One region of the Lysinibacillus sp. FSL K6-0102 genome, then DNA from elsewhere that is predicted to be linked to it. Evidence: riboswitches for the same ligand, from Rfam matches in the RefSeq annotation. Region 1 holds a riboswitch; each other region holds the start of a gene.

Region 1 (7,934 bases):
AAAACGCGATCGATATGATATTCATCAATGCCCCTGCCACAATCCCACACATCAATATCAATATTGACTTCATCATTTCTTATGGTAATTCCAATTACATTGCCATCTGCTCCATATGCAATAGCATTAGACAGTAGATTGTTTAACACTCTATTTAATGCTTCTTCATTACCAAGTGCATATATGGAGCTTTCTGGGATATCAATTTTAATATCTAATCCCAGTGAAGTAACCAAATCGTAAAAAGACAAAACATTTTTTCGGCATATTTCACTGACATTGATTTTAGTGATTGGATAATCTGTGTCCCCAGCCTCTAATTTTGCCAAGTCAAAAAATGTATGAATAATTTTTAATACTTCTAATGTTTTAGCATGTACACCCTTAAGTAAACGTTGCTGTTCCTCGTCACTAATCCCATTTTGAAGTTGAAGCATTTCAATATAGCCAAGTACAACGGTTAAAGGCGTTTTAAGATCATGTGAAATATTGGCCAACATCTTTTTCATGGAATTTTCCATTTTACGATGCGTAGCCTGAATTTTTTGATGTTGATCTAGCAAAGTATTCAGTGTAATAAGTAACTGTTGAATTTCTGAATTTGTAGTTGTTACTAGAATCTTTTCATACGTCTGTTCATTCACAATTACGTGTAGTTTTCGATGAATATATTGGATAGCACGTTCTTGTTCCTTCTTGATTTTCCATTGAAAAATAAGAATGCCGATTAGCAATACAATGATTAATAATAATAGAAATATCATATAGTTTTACCCTTCAAATTTATAGCCGATTCCCCATAGGGTTTTAATATATTGAGGATGTGACGGATCATCTTCTATTTTTTCACGTAGTCTTCTGATATGTACATTTATAATATTTTCATCTCCGTAATAGGCATCTTTCCATATCGTCTGATAAATTTGCTCTTTGGTAAAAACTCTGTGGCGATTTGTCACAAACAATTTTAAAATGGAAAATTCCTTTGATGTCAGCTTTATCTCTTGTCCGCTCTTTGTTATTGAAAAATTAACAATATCTATCTTTAAATTATCAATTTCTAGGACCTCTTGCTTTTGTTCAGCTTGACTAGAGTATTTCGTAGCTCTTCTGATAACAGCCTTTACACGTGCTGAAAATTCCAGCATAGAAAAGGGTTTAGCAATATAATCATCTGCCCCTAATCCTAAGCCCAATGCTTTATCAACATCACTGTCTTTTGCAGACATAATAATGATAGGAAGTGCTGCCTGCTCTCTAATAATCTTTAATACTTCCAATCCATTTAATTTAGGAATCATAATATCTAAGATGACTAAGTCAAAGGTTTTTTGCAAACAATTTTGTAATGCCTCTTCGCCATTAGTCACTGTTGTGACATGGAAACCTTCCATCGTTAAGTAATTAGAAACCATTTCACGAATGGCTTCATCGTCTTCTACAAGTAAAATATGCTTTTGCACTATGATGCACCTCTCCTATCAAAACCCAATTTCCATATGTATATTACATTACCATATTTATGATGTTTGATTAGTGATTTGTTTATGAGTGTTGAAAAAAGAGCTGCTCCATAAACCATCACTCTTTGGTTTATAGAACAGCTCTATTATCTAATCTTCAACTTTTAAATCACAATCTTTAAGTGGAAGCATTTTTGTTTTGTGCTTTATTTTATAGCCAAACCATAATGCTAAAAATAATGGAATCCCAATATACGAAACAAGGATACCGTACCAATCAATCTTATCGCCTGTAAAGGCTGTATAATTTTGTCCAATGACTACAATCATACAAACTGTAAAAGCAAATAATGGTCCAAACGGAAATAATTTGGCTTTATAAGGTAATAACTTTGGATCTAAGCCCTGTGCATCAAACGCTCGGCGGAAACGATAATGACTAAACGCAATACCTAGCCATGCAATAAACCCAGACATTCCAGAAGCATTTAATAACCAGATATAAACCACTCCATCGCCAAAGAAGGATGCCAAAAATGCTAAACAGCCTACAGCTAATGTTGCCATAAGTGCATAAATCGGAATACCTCTACGACTTAGCTTTGCAAAAAATTTAGGTGCATGTCCATCCACAGCTAATTGCCATAACATACGAGAAGATGCATATAGCCCTGAATTTCCTGCTGACAGCATAGCCGTTAAAATAATTGCATTCATTAATGAAGCAGCAAAGGCGATACCTAGGCGGTCAAACACTAGTGTAAACGGTGATACTGCGATATCTTCTGATAATAAACGTTCGTCTGTAAATGGAATTAACATCCCAATTGCACCAATCGCTAAAATATAAAACAAAAGAATACGCCAAAATACAGATTTAACAGCCTTCGGAATGTTTTTACCAGGATCATCTGTTTCACCAGCTGTAATTCCTAGTAATTCTGTCCCTTGGAATGAAAATCCTGCAGCTAGGAAAATACCAAATGTAGCAAGGAAGCCACCATGGAATGGCCCATCACTAACAAAGAAATTAGTGAAACCTACAGGAGCCTGCCCACCTAAAATACCAAAAATCATTAGTAAGCTAATGATAATAAAAACAATAACCGTTGCTACTTTAATCATGGCAAACCAATATTCACTTTCACCATAACTTTTTACGGATAGTAAATTAAACGTCAATACAACAGCAATAAATAATACTGTCCAAAGTGCTGATGAGCTATCTGGGAACCAATATTTCATAATTAATGACACAGCAGCAATTTCGGCAGCAATGGTGATTGCCCAGTTATACCAGTAGTTCCAGCCTAATGCAAAGCCCAAAGCAGGATCTACAAATTTGGTTGCATACGTACTAAATGAACCTGAGGATGGCATATAGGCAGCCATTTCCCCTAAGCTTGTCATTAAAAAATACACCATAATACCGATTAAAGCATAGGCAAGCAATGCTCCTCCAGGCCCTGCCTGAGCAATTGCACCTCCACTGGCTAAAAATAGCCCCGTACCAATTGTACCGCCTAAAGAAATCATTGTAATATGACGGCTTTTTAATTCTTTTTTCAGCTTCGGCGCTTTATGTCCGAGCTGATTTACTTTTATTTCACTCACGATATAGCTTCCTTCCTATTTTATGAGGCAAAAAAATGCCATCACATATACACTGTGATGGCTACGTTAATCCTCAGTTTTCCTACATGATAGCTCAACACGTTGTGCAAACGTGACAGTTCTGTTCCTTTCGGAGACAGCCCCAGCATGAGGTTTTCAAGTCCCCTCACACTTCGGCAATATTTCCTTTCAACTAATTTCATCAATGCTTGTCATTTCAATTAGCATACTTATAAATATCGCGACCTCTACCTCAATACAAACATGAGGCATATAATTATTAAATTTATGATGTTTATTATACTAACATAAGACCATAGACATTTCAATACAACCACAAATGTTCTGTATTTTATGAATCTTCTACTATTTTTAATAGTGTGATAAAGTGTTATAGTAGTTCAATTAGAATGGTTATTATTAAGGGGGATTTTATTTTGACTACAAATGATCATTCCACTAGTTTTCCAAGTAAAAAAATTAGCTGGAAAGGAACAACCTTACTTTTAGTCTTTGGAGTTATCTTTATAGCCTCTACATTACGAATGCCACTAACTGTTGTTGGCCCAATTATATCCTTTATCCGTGAAGATCTTGGAATATCTAATGTTTTGGCAGGCTTTCTAACAACGATACCATTGCTGGCTTTTGCTGTTATATCTCCATTTGCACCAGTTGTAGCACGCAAACTAGGGCTTGAGCTAACATTATTTTTATCAACTTTTCTCTTGGCTTTAGGAATTGTCCTACGTTCACTTGGTACTACAGAATTACTTCTATTAGGTACTGTGTTAATTGGCGTAGCCATTTCTTTTGGAAATGTACTAATTCCAGGATTATTGAAATTGAAATTTCCCTATCATGTGGGTTTATTAATGGCCTTTTTCACCATGTCCATGAATTTTACTGCTGGCCTTGGTGCTGGTATTAGCTATCCGATAGCTAATTCATCGTTAGGCTGGCAAGGTGCACTTTCCATTGCACTCATACTCGTTCTAATTACAATCTTAATTTGGATACCTCAACTAAAATCAAATAAACCGGAACCAGTTACTACATCTAAGAAGACCAGTACACCTTTATGGAAATCACCTGTTACTTGGGCTGTCACAGGGGCAATGGGTTTACAATCTTTATTATTCTACACAACAGCAGCTTGGATACCTGAGATCTATATTGCTCAAGGTTTAGCACCTGATAAAGCTGGCTGGATGTTTTCAATCATGCAATTCTCACAAGTACCAATGGCCTTAGTAGTGCCTATTATTGCTGGTAAAATGACTTCTCAACGCCCACTTGTATTGATGTTTACATCCTTCTATTTAGTAGGCTTTGTTGGGGTTGTCATGGAATGGACAAGTCTTGGGGTACTGTGGATGGTTCTTCTAGGGTTAGCAGGTGGTTCTTCATTCGCCCTAGCAATGATGTTCTTCACTCTCCGGACTCGTACTGCATTTGAAGCAGCAGATTTATCAGGCTTTGCGCAATCTTTGGGTTATTTATTTGCCGCAATTGGACCTATTCTTTTTGGCTACTTGCATGATTTATTTGGCGGCTGGAATATTGCGGGATGGCTCTTTGTCGTTGTAGCAATGTTACTCTTCTTTTGCTCAATGAGAGCCTCTAAGGATGAATATGTGCATTAAAATTAAATAAAGCAGGTGGATTTGATTCCTCCATCTGCTCTATTTCTATATAGTGTTTACACATTACTTAATTGTCGGGTTGCTGGAGTAATGTTAGCAATTCAGCAAGGCATTCTGATGCTTCATTATTATGAGCTGTTATAGTAGAAAAAATAGGAACAGCCTCTTGTAAAAGCATATAACTATAATAGTAATAGCCTACAAAAGCTTGCTCCTCATAGCCCTTTGGCGTTTCTTTCTCCCACTCCTGTTCATCATTATCCTCATTTTCTATCCACAAATAGTTGACGTCTAATAGCTCCTGCATATTTTTAACAGTATTGACTGGGTCGAGATAATCCTTGGTAATAGCATGTGCCACAGCTAAATATAACTGTACCTCTTGTAAGGAGACAACCTCTAATTTTTTACGAGTAAGCTTTTTTAGCAGGACAAGCAAAACCCATGGTGTCACCTGCCACAGTGTACCTTGATGTTCAATTAATTCAGCTAGTTGTGTGTATTGCTCCTGTTCTATCAGCTTAGGAATGGCTGTACCTCTACCATAAGGTGTCGTCAATTGTCTCCATGGGATATTGGGAATTTGCTGATCTAACATAGTAAGCCCTCTCTCATCAAAAGTATCGAAAGTAAACAATTCTTTTACACTAATAGCATGGTTTTTGATAAAAATAATTTGGTGTATGATAAATATTTACATAGGGTTTATGGAATATATGAGTTGTGGCAGGGGAAAGTGGTGGGATTAACCATGTCCAGTTGCCTGTAACTTCTCTTCCTGTTGATTTTTCTGCCTCCTCAAACAATTTAAACTGCTGAGCTGCTGTATGATGATCAACAATGCTCACACCATCTTCTTTAAATGAGTGAAGAACAGCAATATTAAGTTCTACTAAAGCACGATCACGCCAAAGAGACGCTTGTTTGGTTGTATCAAGATTAAAAATCTCTGCAATTGCAGGTAACATATTATAACGATCATGATCTGCTAAATTTCGTGCGCCAATCTCTGTTCCCATATACCAGCCGTTAAATGGAGCTGCTTGAAAATCAATTCCAGCCATTTGAAAACGCATACTCGAAATAATAGGTACGGCATACCACTTCATTCCTAATTTTTCCACATCGTTTGACTCTGGATGACGGATTGAGACCTCTACTATATTTTCTTCAGGAATTACAAACATTTGAGGAGCACGATTATCTACCTGTATAACGAGTGGTAATACATCAAAATCAGTTCCTTTACCTCTCCATCCTAACGACTCACACACTTTTGTAAATTTAATGGACTGTGAATCTCCAATAATGCCTGCATCTGTTTCATAGCCTGCATAACGAATTAGTTGATGATTCCAAATCCGTACTCTATCTGAAGCAAACACTGTTATAGTTGGACGAATTTTCCCATGATTTGTCGCATAATCAATATGTTCTAGTAATTTTTGAAAAATAGCCTTTTCATCTAAAACATCACGTGCATCTACCACATGCAGTGACTGCCAAAACAGACGTCCAATACACTTATTGCTATTTCGCCATGCCACACGTGCGCCAAAAACTAGCTCCTCTGTTGTTGGGTGATATTTACCTGCATCCTTAACTGCCTGTAATCTATTCTTTAACCAAAGTTCTGATTCATTTTGTTCTGTCTGATATAGACTTAAAAATTGCTGTATCTCCTGTATATTCATATCGATTCCTCCACTTATCCTCATATTAGAGGAACAAAACAACAAGCACCATGAAAATAGTAATTGAAAAAACATACATATTTTATATATGAAATAGTTTGTTCATATTTACTCTATAGACTCTCTTTCGTAAGGGAATGTAAGGGAGAAAGATTTTAATTATTATAAAAAGGCTACAGTAGTCATGTAGCCTTTTTCAGGGGGTTGTAGAACAAAGAAATCAATAGAATTTTTGTAAATGGTGAAAAAGCTATACGTTCTGGGCTACTTACTTGCTGCTGTTGCTTCGCTTTCGCATAGAGCAGAACCAGTTTCACAAATTCTCTGGCCAGGATTTCGCCTGTATCTATACTAGAGAAGTCAAGCAGCCTTCACAAAAGTATTGACCATGGAAGTGTACGTGGTAAGTGAAACGGCTTATAGGAGCCCATAGTAAGATGCTAGGGGAATTAAATTCAGTCCCTCACCTTGCAAATAGGTCTTTTTCTGCTATTGCATTATCTTTTATCGTTTAAAGAACAGGAGAATAGAAAAAAGCATGTAACACACATCTGTGCTACATGCTTGATGACCCGTACGGGATTCGAACCCGTGTTACCGCCGTGAAAGGGCGGTGTCTTAACCACTTGACCAACGGGCCGTGGCTCCGAAGGCAGGACTCGAACCTGCGACAACCTGATTAACAGTCAGGTGCTACTACCAACTGAGCTACTTCGGAATAATATGGGCCTAAATGGACTCGAACCATCGACCTCACGCTTATCAGGCGTGCGCTCTAACCAGCTGAGCTATAGGCCCATTTTGGAGCGGGTGATGAGAATCGAACTCACGACATCAGCTTGGAAGGCTGAGGTTTTACCATTAAACTACACCCGCAATAATGGTGGGTCAGGACGGAATCGAACCGCCGACACTTAGAGCTTCAATCTAATGCTCTACCAACTGAGCTACTGACCCGAAAAATGGAGGAGGTAGAGGGATTCGAACCCCCGCGCGGTGTTACCCGCCTGTCGGTTTTCAAGACCGATCCCTTCAGCCAGACTTGGGTATACCTCCAAAAATATTACAATGGTGGAGCCTAGCGGGATCGAACCGCTGACCTCCTGCGTGCAAGGCAGGCGCTCTCCCAGCTGAGCTAAGGCCCCATTTATCATGAAAGATGGTCGGAATGACAGGATTCGAACCTACGACCCCTTGGTCCCAAACCAAGTGCTCTACCAAGCTGAGCTACATTCCGTAAACATGATTTTATTGGCGCGCCCGACAGGAGTCGAACCCATAACCTTCTGATCCGTAGTCAGACGCTCTATCCAATTGAGCTACGGGCGCATGTTAATTAAAAAATGATGAGCCATGAAGGACTCGAACCTTCGACCCTCTGATTAAAAGTCAGATGCTCTACCAACTGAGCTAATGGCTCGTGAAATTAAAAATGGCTGGGGTACTAGGATTCGAACCTAGGCATGACGGAATCAAAATCCGTTGCCTTACCGCTTGGCTATACCCCAATTTTAAAA
Region 2 (7,934 bases), 2.2 Mb from region 1:
AATACCCATACGTAAACGCTCAAATCTCTGGCGATGAAATTCATTTAAATAACTTCTTTGATATCGGTATTGCTGTATCGACTGAAGAAGGTTTAGTCGTACCAGTTGTACGCGATGCAAATAGCAAAAACTTTGCAGAAATCGAAAAAGATATTGCTAACTTAGCGACAAAAGCTCGTGATAAAAAATTAGGCTTAAATGACATGGCTGGTGGATCATTCACAATCACAAATGGTGGTGTATTCGGTTCATTAATGTCAACACCAATTATGAACGGTACGCAAGCTGGTATTTTAGGTATGCACTCAATTGTAAACCGTCCAGTTGCAGTAAATGGTGAAGTTCAAATCCGTCCAATGATGTATGTAGCACTTTCATACGATCACCGTATCATCGATGGTAAAGATTCTGTAGGATTCTTAAAAACAGTTAAAGAATTAATCGAAAATCCTGAAGATTTATTATTAAATTCATAATTCCATTAAACCCTGCGAACAATGTTCAGCAGGGTTTTTTGTATGACGAAAGGTATTGACCGATTCTATGCTTGAAAGAGTACGAATGGTACATCGTTTAGAGGAGCAAAGAAAGAAAAATACGCAACTTTTCTCACGTATAGAACATACTCTATAATAAATATTTGTTGTAATTTTCAGAAATATCAACAAAAGTTCAACGATTTAAAGTGGAAGCAGAACGCACAATATCCTAATATTGTCATAAGTCAGAAAAATGTTAAAATCGTCTTGACGAACATATTAGTTTTATAGTAGTATCTAAATATCAATTAAATAAACAAACCTCACGAATTGTTACCAGTGAGGTAGAGGCGCGGTATTTATTAGTTCATTGTTGAGTAAAAGCAAGCGAAGACGCAATGAAGAAGGAAATATCGCCGAAGTATAAAAGGAGCTCGTACTTTTATACTGGGTCTGCAGTGAATAAGTGCAGGACTGTCCTAGTAAATGGATTTCCAGATTTACTAGGTTGTGCTATCTCGGAAACATGGAAATTATAGTGAGGATTTGGGCAACTGTCATAAAAGGTAAGACCTAAGTTCAATAAACTTAGGTCTTTTTTAGTACAGTTGTCTTATTTTTTTACAGAAAAGGGGAGTTTTTCATGAAAAGAAAATGGTTGTTAGTAATGATCTCTATCATGACGGCAATTGTGCTAGCTGCATGTGGCACAAGTGACAAAAAAGAGGGCGGTTCAAGTGATGCTGGAACTGACAAAGAAGAAGGTGGCGGTGAATTCCGAATTGGAATGGAGGCTGGCTACCCACCGTTCAACTGGACACAGCAAGACGATGCGAATGGCGCAGTGAAAATTGCGGATAATGCAGAGTATGCAGGTGGCTATGATGTACAAATGGCAAAGAAAATCGCTGAAGGTCTAGGCAAAGAGTTAGTCATTGTTAAAATGGAGTGGGACGGTTTAGTTCCAGCGCTACAATCAAACAAAATTGATGCAATTATTGCAGGTATGTCACCAACAGAAGAACGCAAGAAAACAATTGATTTTACAGAAAACTATTATACTTCTGATTTTGTTATGGTTATTAAAAAAGGTAGCAAATATGAAGGCGCAAAATCGATTCAAGACTTCTCAGGTGCTAAAATTACATCACAATTAAATACATCAAACTACACAGTTATCGATCAAATTAAAGGCGTAGAAAAGCAAACAGCAATGGAGAGCTTCCCAGCAATGCGTGTGGCGTTAGAAGCAGGTAAAATTGATGGCTATGTAGCTGAACGTCCAGAGGGCATTTCCGCTTCTGCTGCCAACGATAAATTCACATATGTAGCATTTGAAGAAGGCTTTGATACAGACCTATCAAATACTTCAATTGCTGTAGGCTTACGTAAAGATGACGCAAATCGTGAAAAAATCAATGAAATCCTAAAAGGCATTTCAGAAGATGATCGTCAAGCGATTATGGAAGAAGCTATTTCTCAACAACCCGCAGCACAATAATGACATGGCACGGACTAGCAATTAGTCCGTGCATGATCATTTCATCATTATCAAAATGAGAACCTCTCTACATAATGATAATGTCCTAGCGTGACAAATCATAGAATGGTAGAAAGAGCTAGGACACAAAAGAAATAAGCGAGCAAGATGACATTGTTAGGAGGAACATCATGAGTCTTGAATGGATACTTTCAATTATTGAAAACAACTGGCAAATGTTTTTACGAGGTGCGTATTATACGTTACTGATTTCGAGTATTAGTACAATTATTGGTGCATTTATCGGATTTTTCATCGGAATTATGCATACGATTCCAGTTCGTAAAAAAGGTGTGAAATTTTATAGCTTAAAGCTCATTAATTTTATACTAACATGCTATGTTGAATTTTTCCGTGGTACACCAATGATTGTACAAGCTATGGTTGTCTACTACGGATTAGATATCGCATTCGGTATCGATATGCACTTTATTACAGCAGGTATTTTAGTCGTTTCCCTCAATACAGGGGCCTATATGGCAGAAATTGTTCGTGGCGGTATTGTATCCATTGATAATGGTCAATACGAGGCAGCATCAGCAATTGGCATGAACCACTTCCAAATTATGCTTCATGTTGTCTTACCACAAGTAGCGCGTAATGTTTTACCAGCGACAGGTAACCAATTAATCATGAATATTAAAGATACGGCCGTATTAAATGTCATTGGAGTAACGGAATTATTCTTCCAAACAAAATCAATTTCGGGTAACAACTTCCGTTATTTCGAATCATTCTTCGTTGCATGTGTTCTTTATTTCATCATGACATTTACCGCATCTCGCATCCTTCTGTATGTTGAAAAACGTCTAGATGGTCCTGATGCCTATCAAAAAGAACAAAAAGAAGCCGTATAGGGGGACGCACAAATGGCAGTCATTAAAATCGAGCATTTAAGTAAATCATTTGGACGTAACCAAGTGTTAAAAGATGTGAATTTCCAAGTGGAAAAAGGGGAGGTAGTTTGTTTAATTGGCTCATCTGGCTCTGGTAAATCCACATTGCTTCGTTGCATAAATTTATTAGAAACGCCAAGTGGCGGTCAAATTATTTATAAAGGGGAAGACATCCTAGATGAAAAGCACAATATTCAAGAATATCGCACACATTTAGGCATGGTGTTCCAGCAGTTCAATTTATTTAACAACCACAATGTCATAAGTAATTGCACAGTGGGCCAAATCAAAGTGTTAAAACGTTCGAAAAAAGAAGCAGAAGAAACGGCGCTTAAATACTTGAAAATCGTTGGCATGGATCAATATGTGAATGCCAAGCCCCGTCAACTCTCAGGCGGACAAAAGCAGCGTGTGGCCATCGCTCGTGCCTTATCAATGAATCCTGATGTAATGCTATTCGATGAGCCAACATCCGCATTAGACCCAGAAATGGTGGGTGAGGTATTAAAGGTAATGCGTCAGCTAGCAAACGAGGGCAATACGATGCTCATCGTGACACATGAGATGGAATTTGCCAAAGAAGTAGCAGATCGTGTTGTCTTTATGGATAAAGGTGTAATTGTGGAAGAAGGCCCTCCAGCACAAGTATTAGTCAATCCACAACATGAACGTACGAAGGAATTTTTAAAGCGTACATTAAAATAAGCACAAAAAAGTGAGTCCAACCTGTTGGACTCACTTATTTTCTAGAATTCCATTCTGCATAAAGTACAAAGCAGATTGCGAATGCTACAGCAATGATAAAAAACCATTGCGGTACACCACCAAAACTCATCATAACACCTCAAATATTCATTTTTTTTGGATAGAATAGGTATAGTATTTCTTTTTTCTCCACAAAAGACCAAAAATATTATAAAATAAGCAATAGACATTAGCTTTTGCTAGTAAAGAGAGGTAGAGAGAATATGTTACATTTAAAATGGAAAGATGCGCCAACATTACGAACGGTTACTTGCAAACATACAAATGCATCGAAATACTTAGTATCAAACGTATTAACAGTAGGAAAAGAGTATGAAGTGAAAAATGAAACAGAAGAGTTCGTTTTTATCATCGACAACACAGGTAATGTCGGTGGCTACTATAAAGATTATTTTGAATAAAAACAAACAGGGTGGTTCAGAACATTTGCTGAGCCACCCATTTTTTTGTTAATCTCGCTGATAGCTGCTAGCACCCGCCACATCCTGTAGCTGTTGTTTCTCTTGTTCAGTTGCGGTATGCAGGGCAAAGACATCTTTAATTGCTGTTTGCAGCTCTTGCTGTGTTTCTTTAAACTTCGAAACTTGCTGTTCAAACGTGGGACTTGAGAAGCGATCATGAGCCCTTGATAATCGCTCCTCTAAACGTGCATAATGATGATCCATATGCATCGATAGCATCATCGCCAGTTGGTTTTTCCAGAGCGGAATCAAGGTAACGATAGAAAACTCAATTTTTTCAGCTAATGTTTGATTGGCCTGCTGAATCATACGGATTTGAGGAGCTGTTTGCAGAGCGACTTGCTGTGATACTTGTAAATCATAAATACGTTGATCGAGTCTTTCGATTTGAGCAGCAAAGTCATTTAATTGCTGGATCGCAAGTGGCTGTTTGGTAGCTTGGACACTCGTTATTTGTGCAGGTAGCTCTACCTCAATGGCTTGCTGCTTTTTCATTTGACCTGCGGCAATCGCCGTTGCCAATTCCTCAAAAAATCCTCGATTATGGGCATAAAGCGCCTCTAAGTTTTCAACATCTTTTATCAGCTGAAGCTGTGCACGTTCTAGCTGAACGCCAATGCGTTCCACCTGTATACTAATACGTTCAAATTCTGTGAGTGTTTGCTTCACATTAGGCTCGGTTTTGCCAAAGATTTTTTTGAAAAAGGTTTGCTTTTTTGGTTCCAAAGCAGTCGGATCTACTCGATCTAACGTCTGCATTAAAGAATCCAGCATTTGACCAATTTTAGTGACATCCTTTTGCTTTACTTGAGCAAGCATGCGGTCGGCAAATTGAGACAGAGCTCGCTGTGAATCTTGCCCAAGGGACAGCAATGATTCAAAATCAGTCAAATCGATTTGACTGGCATACAGTAATGCGCGACTTTGTGCAAGAGGCGATAGCGTTTCATAAGTCGCCATCGCCTCGTTTTGCGGAGTTGTTTCTAAATAGGATTGGACTAGTGGAGAAAGCCCTGGTATGGTATTTAGTTGAAATGCGTGTTCGTTTGCTGTCATTTATCATCGCCTCGCCAGTCCAATTGTTCTCTACGTCTAAGATTGGAACGATTTGCGAATTCAATCTCCATTTGCAGATGATCGATATCATTTGCAAGTGCATCCTTTAAATCAATTTGAATTGTGTCATTCAAATCAGTTAGGGTTTCACGTGTTTTGGATAAAGTTAATTGAATTTCCTTATCCTTCACTGGCTGCTTGGAAAGCATTGTATATTTATCCGTTAATTCTACAGCAGAAGGTAAGTGTGCATAGAAAAATGGTTCCACATTATAAAATTTACGTGGGTCTGTCTTGACGATTTTGACGATATTTTTGGAGATACGCGTCATTTCAAGTAGTTGTTTAAACGCTGAAACAGAACGTACACGTAAATAGTTTTGACTCAATGTTTGAATATGCTTATTAGCTGTTAATACTTGTGTTTCAATGTGTTTGAATTCTTCTTTTGTGATGCCTGCTATTTGCATGACTTTCTTTTTTTGTCTATGTTTCAGCAACGCTGTACTCGTCGCATAGGAACCCGCAAACAGTAAACCACCAAGGAAGAATCCAGGATTTGCCGCAATTGCTGCGATAGAAACAGTTGTGAGCGAAATAAGAAAGCTGGCACTATGTCTAGAGAAAAACTGTCCGACACTAAGCATTGTTTCATCCTCCTTGCTTTTCAATATGTCTATCTTCTTATACGAAATAATCGACATAAAGTTTCATTGAAAATTAATCCCTTACATAAATTTTACTGCTATTTGTGAACTTTCTCAATGATAATACATAGAATAAGTGAGTTGTTTCGATGAATAAGTCGGTTTTGCTATCCTAAGGAGCCATTCTGACATGGGAATGAGGATTTTTTGCATCTAGGTTACTGAATAGAGGAGTGTAATTTGATTCAAGAGCGGCTTCTGCCTCAAAGCGAGCGGTATTACTCATATTGCGAGCGGTTAAGTGAGATCCATGAGCGGCTCCAACTCGAAAAGGAGCGGTTTATTCTCTAAGAAGAGCATCTTCATCCAAAATGAATGAGTCTTGTATGAAACTTTTTCCAAATGAATTCGTAACTGATACAAAGGGGGATACAGGATGACGAAAATTTTTCTGGTGTCTATTACAAAAAATAGGGATGAACCAGTAAGTGAACAGAAAGTGAAAGAAAAAGTCTTTGAGAAAAAATCAAAATTAAAAGCCTATTTAAACAAAGAAGGCTATATGAAGGAATCCAAAAATCAATATGTGAAAATCACTGATGAATCGATATTAGTTGCTGCCATTCAAAAAATAAAAATCAAAAAATGATGATAGGTCATGTTCTTAAGAGCATGACTTTTTTGATTTCAATAACTAGGAGAGGAGGTATCATTCAAAGAACCCATAGCCCAGTGTCAGCTCTCTAGAAAAACGGCTTCCAATTTGAATCTTTTTCGTCTTTTTCGTTTGGTTTTCTTACAAACGCAATACATCGTTCTTCGCATGCACCAAATATATTAAAATTTTTCTGTGCTTGCCTTAAGGATAGCGTATTAGCTCCACCTCCAAAGTCATAATCATAAAATTGAACGCCGTCATCTTCCCAAAAACAAATTTCACATATCTCGTATGTACCTGGTGGTTTTCCTTTCATTGTCTTATATCCGCAACAAGGACAAGTAAATTTCATTATAATCACTCCCAAATATTTTTCGATAATTTTATCATACTTCCTATATGACAAAATGCAGTGTTAAGATTAAAAATTGTTGAACCCCTCTCTAAAACAACACTACAAAAAAGCCAGACATTAAACAATGTCTGACTCCATACGTATATAGCCTTTTAAATCATCGTATAATTCTAAAGAAAATGAATTGGAATCGGCTTGGGGACTAACGCCTTTTTGGACAAAAAGGAGAAATTCATTGAGTGCCTTTTCTGAGCCCTCCACTTCCACTTCAATTTGCTCTGCGTCATTCAATCGACAGTATCCTTTTAACCCTAATTCAATAGCTTTTTGCTTGATGAAGAATCGGTAGCCTGTGCCATAGACATCACCAAAAAATTTTATACTTGCTCGTTTGTTCAAGGGAATACCTCCTACTTAATAGAGGAGAGGGGCGAACCTCTCCTTTTATTGCATGACACGTTCTTTTTCTAAATAGGCAATTAAGTTATTAATGTGATAAAGTACATGCTTAGATGCCTCATCGACTTCTTTTAGATGAATATCAGCTTGTTCGATATGACCCGCTTTATGGGCTTCAGCCGCAAGCTTCGCTGATTCATGGACGCGTAAATGATAGCCATCTAATTCATGATAGTCCTGTAAATGACCGAAACGTTCGACTGTACGAGACGCAGTGTACCATTTGCCAAGTCGACAGTCTCTATGAGAAGAAACATCGCTTGGATCAACGTTTTCTAGGCCAAGGAACATGTTATAAATGCGCCATTTCCATAAAATATGATCAGCCTTCGATAATTGTAGTAGGGCAATAGATGAAAGCTGTACATTATTGTTAGCAATAAGATCATTACGGAAACGGTTAATTTCTTTCCCTAATAAATGAATATCGCTGGATGTATTATGACTATAATCACGAATATCTTCCTGCAAGCTTGAAATTTCAATCATTCTTGCTGAAACTTCATCAATCGCGGCTGCTTGTTCCTGGGAAATGGCAGCCGTATTTGTCACATCTAAATTAATACCCTCAATCGCTTGAACAATGGCATTTAATAATGGTAACGAATCTTTTGCTTC
Region 3 (7,934 bases), 3.2 Mb from region 1:
AATCGGAAACAATTTCTCTTCCCTTTTGCTTCACGATGGCCGCTATATAGCGTAATTCCTTTTCAACCGTTGCAACGGTTTCAGGTGAGTGCTTTGTTACTTCATCCGACATATAACTATTTCACTCCTAAAAATACGTTGAATAGTTCTATTTTGTCGTTTTTTTCACGAAATAGCAAGTGTCCATTAGTCTAATTTAAATTCTTCCAAGCGTAACAGCTCAATTAACGCCTGAGATCGATTCGTTACACCTAGCTTTTGAATTGTATTGGAAATGTGATTTCGCACTGTTTTTTCACTAATACCAAGCTGCTCTGCAATATCTCTCGTTGTTTTTTCAGCTAATAAAAGCGCAAATATTTCACGTTCTCGGTTTGTTAAAAGAGAACGATGATGAGAGCCATTCATTCAGTTACACCCTCCTCCCCCGCACGTATTGTAACTTATGTTAAGGGGCAGGAAGCGGTGACGGCTATTTGCATGATTATTCCATGTTTCCTTAAAAATTTCGAAAATTACATTGTTACATTCATAAATTTTACGTAAAAAGCAAAACCTACTATTTCAATAAATTCACATATACTTATATGTTGAACTAGTGAGGCAGAATGGCCAACTGAATGAATTTCGTTTTTTCTTCCTCTGAAATCGGCACACTTTTACCTGTACGAGGATCCATTTGTACAATTGTCCCACGACCAGTGAAACAGATTTCGTCCTTTTGATTTTTTGCTAGATAGTGAATGTCCATCGACGAATTCCCAACTTGCGCGATTTTTGTATAGATTCGTAGTACGTCATCAAAGAATACCTGCTTTACATAATCGCATTGTAAATCGGCTACAATAGGTATAGATTTCACATTCTCTTCTCCAACTGGGGGCATTAAAATTCCTAAATGTCTGAAGTAATCAATTCTTGCTTGCTCAAAATATGTAAAGCTAATCGTATTGTTCATATGACCATACATGTCTGTTTCTGAAAATCGCACTCGTACCTCGCTAAAAAATGAAAAACCCTTTTCCCACTCTTGAAAATTATCGATATAATTTGCCTTCATGATATACCATCCCCTGTCATGTAATTGCACGTCTTTTATCAATCAACGGCAAACAAAATGAATACATATTCATTATAAAAGAAAATGCTATATTATCATAGAAAAAATGTAAATAAACAACTTGATAAATTTCATTTCTATAACTATAAAAAACTCCCTTACACTTCGTGTAAGGGAGTTCAGCTTGTCCGTATATTAGTCTACGTAGTGGTCAGAACCGAAGAAGTTACGGAACATTTGCACTGTAGTTGCACGGTTTAATGAAGCGATGGATGTTGTTAAAGGAATACCTTTTGGACATGCAGCAACACAGTTTTGAGAGTTACCACAGTTTGCAAGGCCACCATCACCCATAATCGCATTTAAACGTTCATCTTTAATCATAGCACCAGTTGGGTGAGTGTTGAAAAGACGTACTTGTGATAATGGAGCTGGTCCGATGAATGAAGCTTTTTCAGACACGTTTGGACATGCTTCCATACATACACCACAAGTCATACATTTAGATAGTTCATAAGCCCATTGACGTTTACCTTCTGGCATACGTGGACCTTCACCTAAATCATACGTACCATCGATTGGTACCCATGCTTTAACTTTTTTAAGCGCGTTGAACATACGTTCACGGTCAACTTGTAGGTCACGAATAACAGGGAATGTTTTCATTGGCTCCAATTTAATCGGCTCTGTCAATTGGTCTACTAGTGTAGAACATGATTGACGTGGACGGCCATTGATCACCATTGAACATGCACCACAAACTTCTTCTAAACAGTTCATATCCCATGATACTGGTGATGTGTTTACACCATCTTCAGTAACAGGATTTTTTTGAATTTCCATTAAAATTGAAATTACGTTCATACCATGACGGTAAGGCACTTGGAATTTTTGCCAGTAGCTATTGCCGCCTTGTGTATCTTGACGTAAGATTTCCACTTTGACCATTCTTCCAGTATTAGCTGCGATTTGCATAACTTTTAGTCTCCTTTCGCAGAGTAGTCGCGTTTACGTGGTGGGATTAATGAAACGTCGACTTCTTGGTACGTGATGATTGGATTACCAGTAGCTGGGTCAAACTTCGCCATTGTTGTTTTTAAGAAGTTCTCATCATCACGGTTAGGGAAATCAGGTTTATAGTGTGCACCACGAGATTCATTACGTAATAGTGCACCTTTTGTCATTACTTTTGCAAGCACTAACATATTTTTAAGCTGACGTGTAAAGTGTGCGCCTTGATTGCTCCATTTTTGCGTATCATTGATGTTGATGTTGTTCCAACGCTCAGTAAGCTCATCAAGTTTTTTCAATGTATCTTCAAGCTGATCATTGTAACGTACTACAGTCATTGTAGCAGTCATCATTTCACCAAGCTCTTTATGCAGTAAGTAAGCGTTTTCTGTGCCTTCCATTTTCATGATAGCATCCCATTTCGCTTGTTCCTCTTTTACACGAGCATCGTAAATCTCTTGTGGAAGATCTTCAGCATGCTTTTTAAGGTGTTTTACATAGTCTACTGCGTTTGGTCCTGCAACCATACCACCGTAGATAGCAGATAATAATGAGTTTGCACCAAGACGGTTTGCACCATGTTGAGAGTAATCACATTCACCTGCTGCAAATAGACCAGGAATTTCAGTCATTTGATTGTAGTCAACCCATAATCCACCCATTGAATAGTGAACTGCTGGGAAAATTTTCATTGGTAATTTACGTGGGTCATCCCCTACGAATTTTTCGTAGATTTCGATGATACCACCAAGTTTAACGTCCAATTCATGTGGATCTTTATGTGAAAGATCTAGGTATACCATGTTTTCGCCATTGATACCAAGTTTTTGGTTTACACAAACGTCGAAAATTTCACGTGTCGCAATATCACGTGGTACTAAGTTACCATAAGCTGGGTATTTCTCTTCTAGGAAGTACCAAGGTTTACCGTCTTTATAAGTCCAAATACGACCACCTTCACCACGAGCTGATTCTGACATTAGACGGTTTTTGTCATCTCCAGGAATCGCTGTTGGGTGAATTTGAATGAATTCACCATTCGCATATGAAGCACCTTGTTGATAAACGATAGAAGCAGCAGAACCTGTGTTAATAACAGAGTTTGTTGTTTTACCGAAGATAATACCAGGGCCACCAGTCGCCATAATAACAGCGTCTGCACGGAATGATTTAATTTCTTCTGTACGCATATCTTGCGCTACGATACCACGACAAACGCCGTCTTCATCGATAATAACACCAAGGAATTCCCAGTGTTCATATTTATTTACTAAACCAGCTACTTCATGAGAACGAACTTGCTCATCTAGCGCATATAGTAATTGTTGACCTGTTGTTGCACCAGAGAAAGCTGTACGGTGCATTAAAGTACCACCAAAACGACGGAAATCTAAAAGTCCTTCTGGTGTACGGTTGAACATAACACCCATACGGTCCATTAAGTGGATAATGCCAGGTGCTGCATCACACATACCTTTAACTGGTGGTTGGTTCGCTAGGAAGTCCCCACCATAAACTGTATCATCAAAGTGGATCCATGGAGAATCCCCTTCACCTTTAGTATTTACCGCACCATTAATTCCGCCTTGCGCACAAACAGAGTGTGAGCGTTTTACAGGAACTAATGAGAATAAATCAACTTCAGTACCAACTTCAGCTGCTTTAATCGTTGCCATCAGACCGGCAAGACCACCGCCGACAACAATTATTTTGCTTTTCGCCATGATTATTTCTCACTCCTCTTAAAAAATTGCAATGATTGCATGTGCTCTATCGTAGCTTCTATTGAATTATACGAAAGCTAAAATAGCAGCCACACCAACTACACTTAGAATTACGAAAAGAATGTTTGTTACGTAAGTAGCGATCTTTTGAGACTGAGGAGATTGTGTAATACCCCAGCTTACTAGGAATGCCCATAAACCGTTAGATAAGTGGAAAGTTGCTGATAAAATACCAACAATGTAGAATCCAAGCATGAATGGATTAGCAACAATATTCGCCATCATGTCGTAATCAACGTGTGTGCCAAGTGCTTTTTGAATACGAGTTTGGAAAATATGCCATGCAATAAATATCACTAAGAATACACCAGTAAAACGTTGTAAAGAGAACATCCAGTTACGGTACGTGCTGAAACGTCCTGTGTTTGGTGTAGCAGTGAATGCAATGTAGACACCATAGAATGCGTGGAACATTAATGGAATATAGATGACAATCCATTCAACTAGGATAAGGAATGGAATCTTTTCCATTACTGCGGTAGCATCGTTGTAACTTTCTGCCCCGCCTGTTGCTGTAAAGTTAATGAACAGGTGCATCGTTAAAAACAGACCTACTGGAATGATCCCAAGTAGAGAATGTAAGCGACGCCATAAAAACTCTCGATCTTTCGACAAGACTGTTACCCCCCTTAGTACTTAAAATAGCACAACAAAAGAAGTCATCATTTTGTAAATGATACTTCATTGACTGTGTATTTCATCATGGTACAATATTATGACATGTTTATTGTACTCTCAAGAGCTACGAGCGTCAAGGCAACTCGGAGTTTTTCATAGAGCTTATTAAAGAACTAATCTAGTACATGATGCGTCGTTTTTTCTCGAAAAATCTATCATTACTTTATTACCGTTAAATTTTAAGAAAATTCTAAGAAAGAAGGATAACAATGTTAAACACTCCATCTCCTACAATCTCATCATTTGGCTATGAGATCATTCGTGATCATATTCTATCTTCTATACTCGGTAAACATGAAGATGACGTCCTTTATTGGGCAGGTAAAGAGCTTGCTCGCAAGTTCCCATGTAAAAGTCAAGATGAACTTATCGCATTTTTCGCAGATGCCTGCTGGGGTACATTAGAACTCATAAAGGAATCAAAAGATGGACGTATTTTCCAGTTGACAAATGACCCTGAAATTCTTCAAATAAAGCAGCGTAGCTTTAAACTTGAAGCAGGATTTATAGCAGAGCAAATTCAACTAGCTAAAGGCTACCTGACAGAATGCTATAATGAAAAACGGGAAAAGCAACAATACGTCATGTTTACAGTCAAATGGGACGTTAAAGAACGTATTATGAATACCATTCCCTCAGAATAATTAAAAAGGATTGTTTCCCATTAAAGAATGGGATGACAATCCTTCTTTTTTCTTCCTTTTATTTCGGTCAATTACATAAAATGCTGTTTCTTCTATTATTATATGTAAAGTGCTTGCTCTAAATTAAACTCATCATGGAGAGCATTAGCTGCTTGGATCATATCATCCTGTGGTACAACAACGGACACTTTTATTTCAGAAGTACTAACCATTTTTACAGGGATATTTTCACGACGTAACCGATCAAACATACGAGCAGCAACGCCTGGATTGGAAGCCATGCCTGAACCAATAATAGAAACTTTTGCTAGTCCAATTTCGAAGTCAGCAAAACTAAATCCAAGTGATAATTTACTATCCTCTAAAACACGTAATGCTTCCGCAAATTCCTCTTTTAAAATGGAAAACGATACAGTTGGCTTCAACCCATCAATAATGGCTTGGACAATAATATCTACATTAATACGGTTCTCTGCAAGAACCGTAAATATATCTGCTAATGAAGCATTGGAAAAAGCATCATACCCTACTGTTAAACGAATAATATCTGATTCAAATGCAACACCACGAACGACTAAATTTTTTTCCATTTCCACTTCCTCCTTCAATAAAGTGCCTACTGATTCTATTAAACTTGAACGTATAATAACAGGCATTTGAAATTTCTTCGCTAACTCCACCGCACGAGGATGTATGATATGAGACCCTAAATTCGATAATTCCAACATTTCATCATATGAAATTTCTTGAAGCTTTTGGGCATTGGGAACATATCGTGGATCTGCTGTATAAACACCATCCACATTTGTATACATATCTACTCTCTCCGCTTCCAATGCTATGGCAAGTGCAACAGCAGCTGTTTCAGCTCCACCTTTTCCAAGCGTGGTGATATTGTGCACTTCGTCAATCCCTTGTTCTCCAGCAATAACCACAATTTGTCCCTGTGCAAAATGTTCTTCCATACGACTAATATCTATATAGTCGATACGAGCATGTCGATACATACCATCCGTATGTATACCAGCTTGCCATCCAGTTAGAGACACAGCCTCATAGCCTGCTTCCTGCAAAGCGATGGTAAATAAAGCACTAGATAATTGAGATCCAGTTGACAAAACTGCATCTAATTCTCTTTTCGACACATCGTCAGTTAGTTGGTGTACCATCATTTTCATCTCTTTCGCAGTGTGTCCCATTGCTGCAACGACCACTACTACATCCAATCCTTTGTCCTTTTCAGCAATCGCTTTCCTAGCAGCCTCTTGGATTTGTTCAGTAGAAGCTAATGCAGCTCCTCCAAACTTCATCACGATTTTAGCCATTTCTTTCGTTCTCCCTTCCAGTTCATGTATTTCACCAAATTATGGGGGGTAAAACCGTTTCTAGAAAACTAAAAGGCAGCCTCCACATAACGTGAAAGCTGCCTATAACATGTACAATAATCGTAACTTGCGCATGTGTGATAGCTCTCCGAAACGTTTAGAATCGACAGTCTTACATTTCTTAAATGCAAAACCAGTACAGCAATGGAACAACAATACTGTACTTCGGCAAGCTCCCCTTTCACACAATATCTCTGGACTTGTCCATCCTCCATCGTGTTACTCTTGAATCTTGCACCTCTATCATCACTTTAAAGTGAATGTATTCAATTCATTAAGCCTTTGCGTAAACAAACTAGTCACGCAGTTGACTCTTCATAACATTGAAAACAATGTTATTTATAACCATAGCACATGCCTATTCCTTTGACAATGATTGTTGCTGAAAATAGCTAAAAATTTGGCTTGCTAAATTAGCGGGCATCCCAGCCTCCTGTAATGCTAGCTCGCTCGCCTCTCGAATTTTTTTGACTGAACCGAAATGTTTAAGCAGCTGTTGCTTTCGTTTTGGTCCTACCCCTTCAATATGATCTAATACAGATTGAATGGCATGCTTCTCATGCTGTTGACGCAAGAAGGTAATAGCAAAGCGATGGACTTCGTCTTGAATTCGTTGTAATAAATAAAAGCCATCACTTGTACGTTTTAAGCTAATCACTTCTGGTGGATCACCAAACAAGAGCTGAGATGTATTATGCTTATCATCCTTGGCTAAACCAGCAATCGGTATAACAAGACCAAGCTCATCTTCTAGTACTTCACGGGCTACTTCCATTTGTCCCTTACCACCATCAATTAAGACTAAATCTGGTAATGGTAGTCCTTCCTTTAAAACACGTATATAGCGACGACGTATAACCTCCTGCATTGCACCGTAATCATCATGCTTGGCTGCTGTACGCGTTTTATATTTTCGGTACTCCTTTTTCGCAGGCTTCCCATCAATGAAAACAACCATAGCAGATACTGTATCCGTTCCATGCATATGACTATTATCAAAAGCTTCAATTCGTAAAGGTGTACTAATGCCCATTGCTTCACCAAGTGCCTCACAAGCACCAATCGTACGTTCTTCCTGACGCTCTATTAGCTGGAATTTAGCTGCCACAGCAATTTCAGCATTTTTGGTAGCTAATTCAACCAATTCCTTCTTTTGACCTCTTTTCGGTGTGAGCACTTTAATTTCTAATAATTCTGTTAAGATAGCTGCATCAATGGCTTGTGGAATAAAAATTTCTTTTGGCTTAATATGCTCTGGCTTTTCATAAAAGCGCCCAACAAATGTTAAAAATTCTTCCTCTGCATCTTGATAGATGGGAAAAATTGAGACATCGCGCTCAATCAGCTTTCCTTGACGCACAAAGAAAACCTG

The links. Region 1 has a riboswitch for lysine ahead of NYE73_RS01350 (amino acid permease). Riboswitches for the same ligand answer to the same signal wherever they lie in the genome.
Positions count from the first base shown of each region.
Region 2: linked by a shared signal. The riboswitch ahead of NYE73_RS12465 (transporter substrate-binding domain-containing protein) and the one ahead of NYE73_RS01350 (amino acid permease) in region 1 are both predicted to bind lysine.
Region 3: linked by a shared signal. The riboswitch ahead of NYE73_RS17810 (aspartate kinase) and the one ahead of NYE73_RS01350 (amino acid permease) in region 1 are both predicted to bind lysine.

Region 1 is NZ_JBBOPH010000001.1:266,517-274,450, reverse strand. It holds gene NYE73_RS01360 (sensor histidine kinase) at 1-764, opposite strand, end outside; gene NYE73_RS01355 (response regulator transcription factor) at 771-1,463, opposite strand; gene NYE73_RS01350 (amino acid permease) at 1,614-3,077, opposite strand; lysine riboswitch at 3,160-3,336, opposite strand; gene NYE73_RS01345 (CynX/NimT family MFS transporter) at 3,515-4,723, shown strand; gene NYE73_RS01340 (hypothetical protein) at 4,791-5,321, opposite strand; gene NYE73_RS01335 (nitric oxide synthase oxygenase) at 5,371-6,417, opposite strand; tRNA gene NYE73_RS01330 (tRNA-Glu) at 6,986-7,057, opposite strand; tRNA gene NYE73_RS01325 (tRNA-Asn) at 7,059-7,135, opposite strand; tRNA gene NYE73_RS01320 (tRNA-Ile) at 7,142-7,215, opposite strand; tRNA gene NYE73_RS01315 (tRNA-Gly) at 7,220-7,293, opposite strand; tRNA gene NYE73_RS01310 (tRNA-Phe) at 7,299-7,374, opposite strand; tRNA gene NYE73_RS01305 (tRNA-Ser) at 7,381-7,473, opposite strand; tRNA gene NYE73_RS01300 (tRNA-Ala) at 7,487-7,562, opposite strand; tRNA gene NYE73_RS01295 (tRNA-Pro) at 7,578-7,654, opposite strand; tRNA gene NYE73_RS01290 (tRNA-Arg) at 7,670-7,746, opposite strand; tRNA gene NYE73_RS01285 (tRNA-Lys) at 7,765-7,837, opposite strand; tRNA gene NYE73_RS01280 (tRNA-Gln) at 7,851-7,925, opposite strand.
Region 2 is NZ_JBBOPH010000001.1:2,459,766-2,467,699, forward strand. It holds gene odhB (2-oxoglutarate dehydrogenase complex dihydrolipoyllysine-residue succinyltransferase) at 1-476, shown strand, start outside; lysine riboswitch at 817-1,003, shown strand; gene NYE73_RS12465 (transporter substrate-binding domain-containing protein) at 1,123-1,980, shown strand; gene NYE73_RS12470 (amino acid ABC transporter permease) at 2,151-2,876, shown strand; gene NYE73_RS12475 (amino acid ABC transporter ATP-binding protein) at 2,889-3,620, shown strand; gene NYE73_RS12480 (DUF6501 family protein) at 3,884-4,081, shown strand; gene NYE73_RS12485 (toxic anion resistance protein) at 4,130-5,197, opposite strand; gene NYE73_RS12490 (5-bromo-4-chloroindolyl phosphate hydrolysis family protein) at 5,194-5,844, opposite strand; gene NYE73_RS12495 (hypothetical protein) at 6,281-6,493, shown strand; gene NYE73_RS12500 (CPCC family cysteine-rich protein) at 6,588-6,854, opposite strand; gene NYE73_RS12505 (acylphosphatase) at 6,975-7,256, opposite strand; gene NYE73_RS12510 (globin-coupled sensor protein) at 7,302-7,934, opposite strand, start outside.
Region 3 is NZ_JBBOPH010000001.1:3,495,807-3,503,740, forward strand. It holds gene NYE73_RS17775 (MarR family winged helix-turn-helix transcriptional regulator) at 1-112, opposite strand, end outside; gene NYE73_RS17780 (helix-turn-helix domain-containing protein) at 187-408, opposite strand; gene NYE73_RS17785 (acyl-CoA thioesterase) at 596-1,060, opposite strand; gene sdhB (succinate dehydrogenase iron-sulfur subunit) at 1,256-2,035, opposite strand; gene sdhA (succinate dehydrogenase flavoprotein subunit) at 2,041-3,795, opposite strand; gene NYE73_RS17800 (succinate dehydrogenase cytochrome b558 subunit) at 3,862-4,470, opposite strand; gene NYE73_RS17805 (YslB family protein) at 4,743-5,177, shown strand; gene NYE73_RS17810 (aspartate kinase) at 5,276-6,502, opposite strand; lysine riboswitch at 6,636-6,813, opposite strand; gene uvrC (excinuclease ABC subunit UvrC) at 6,921-7,934, opposite strand, start outside.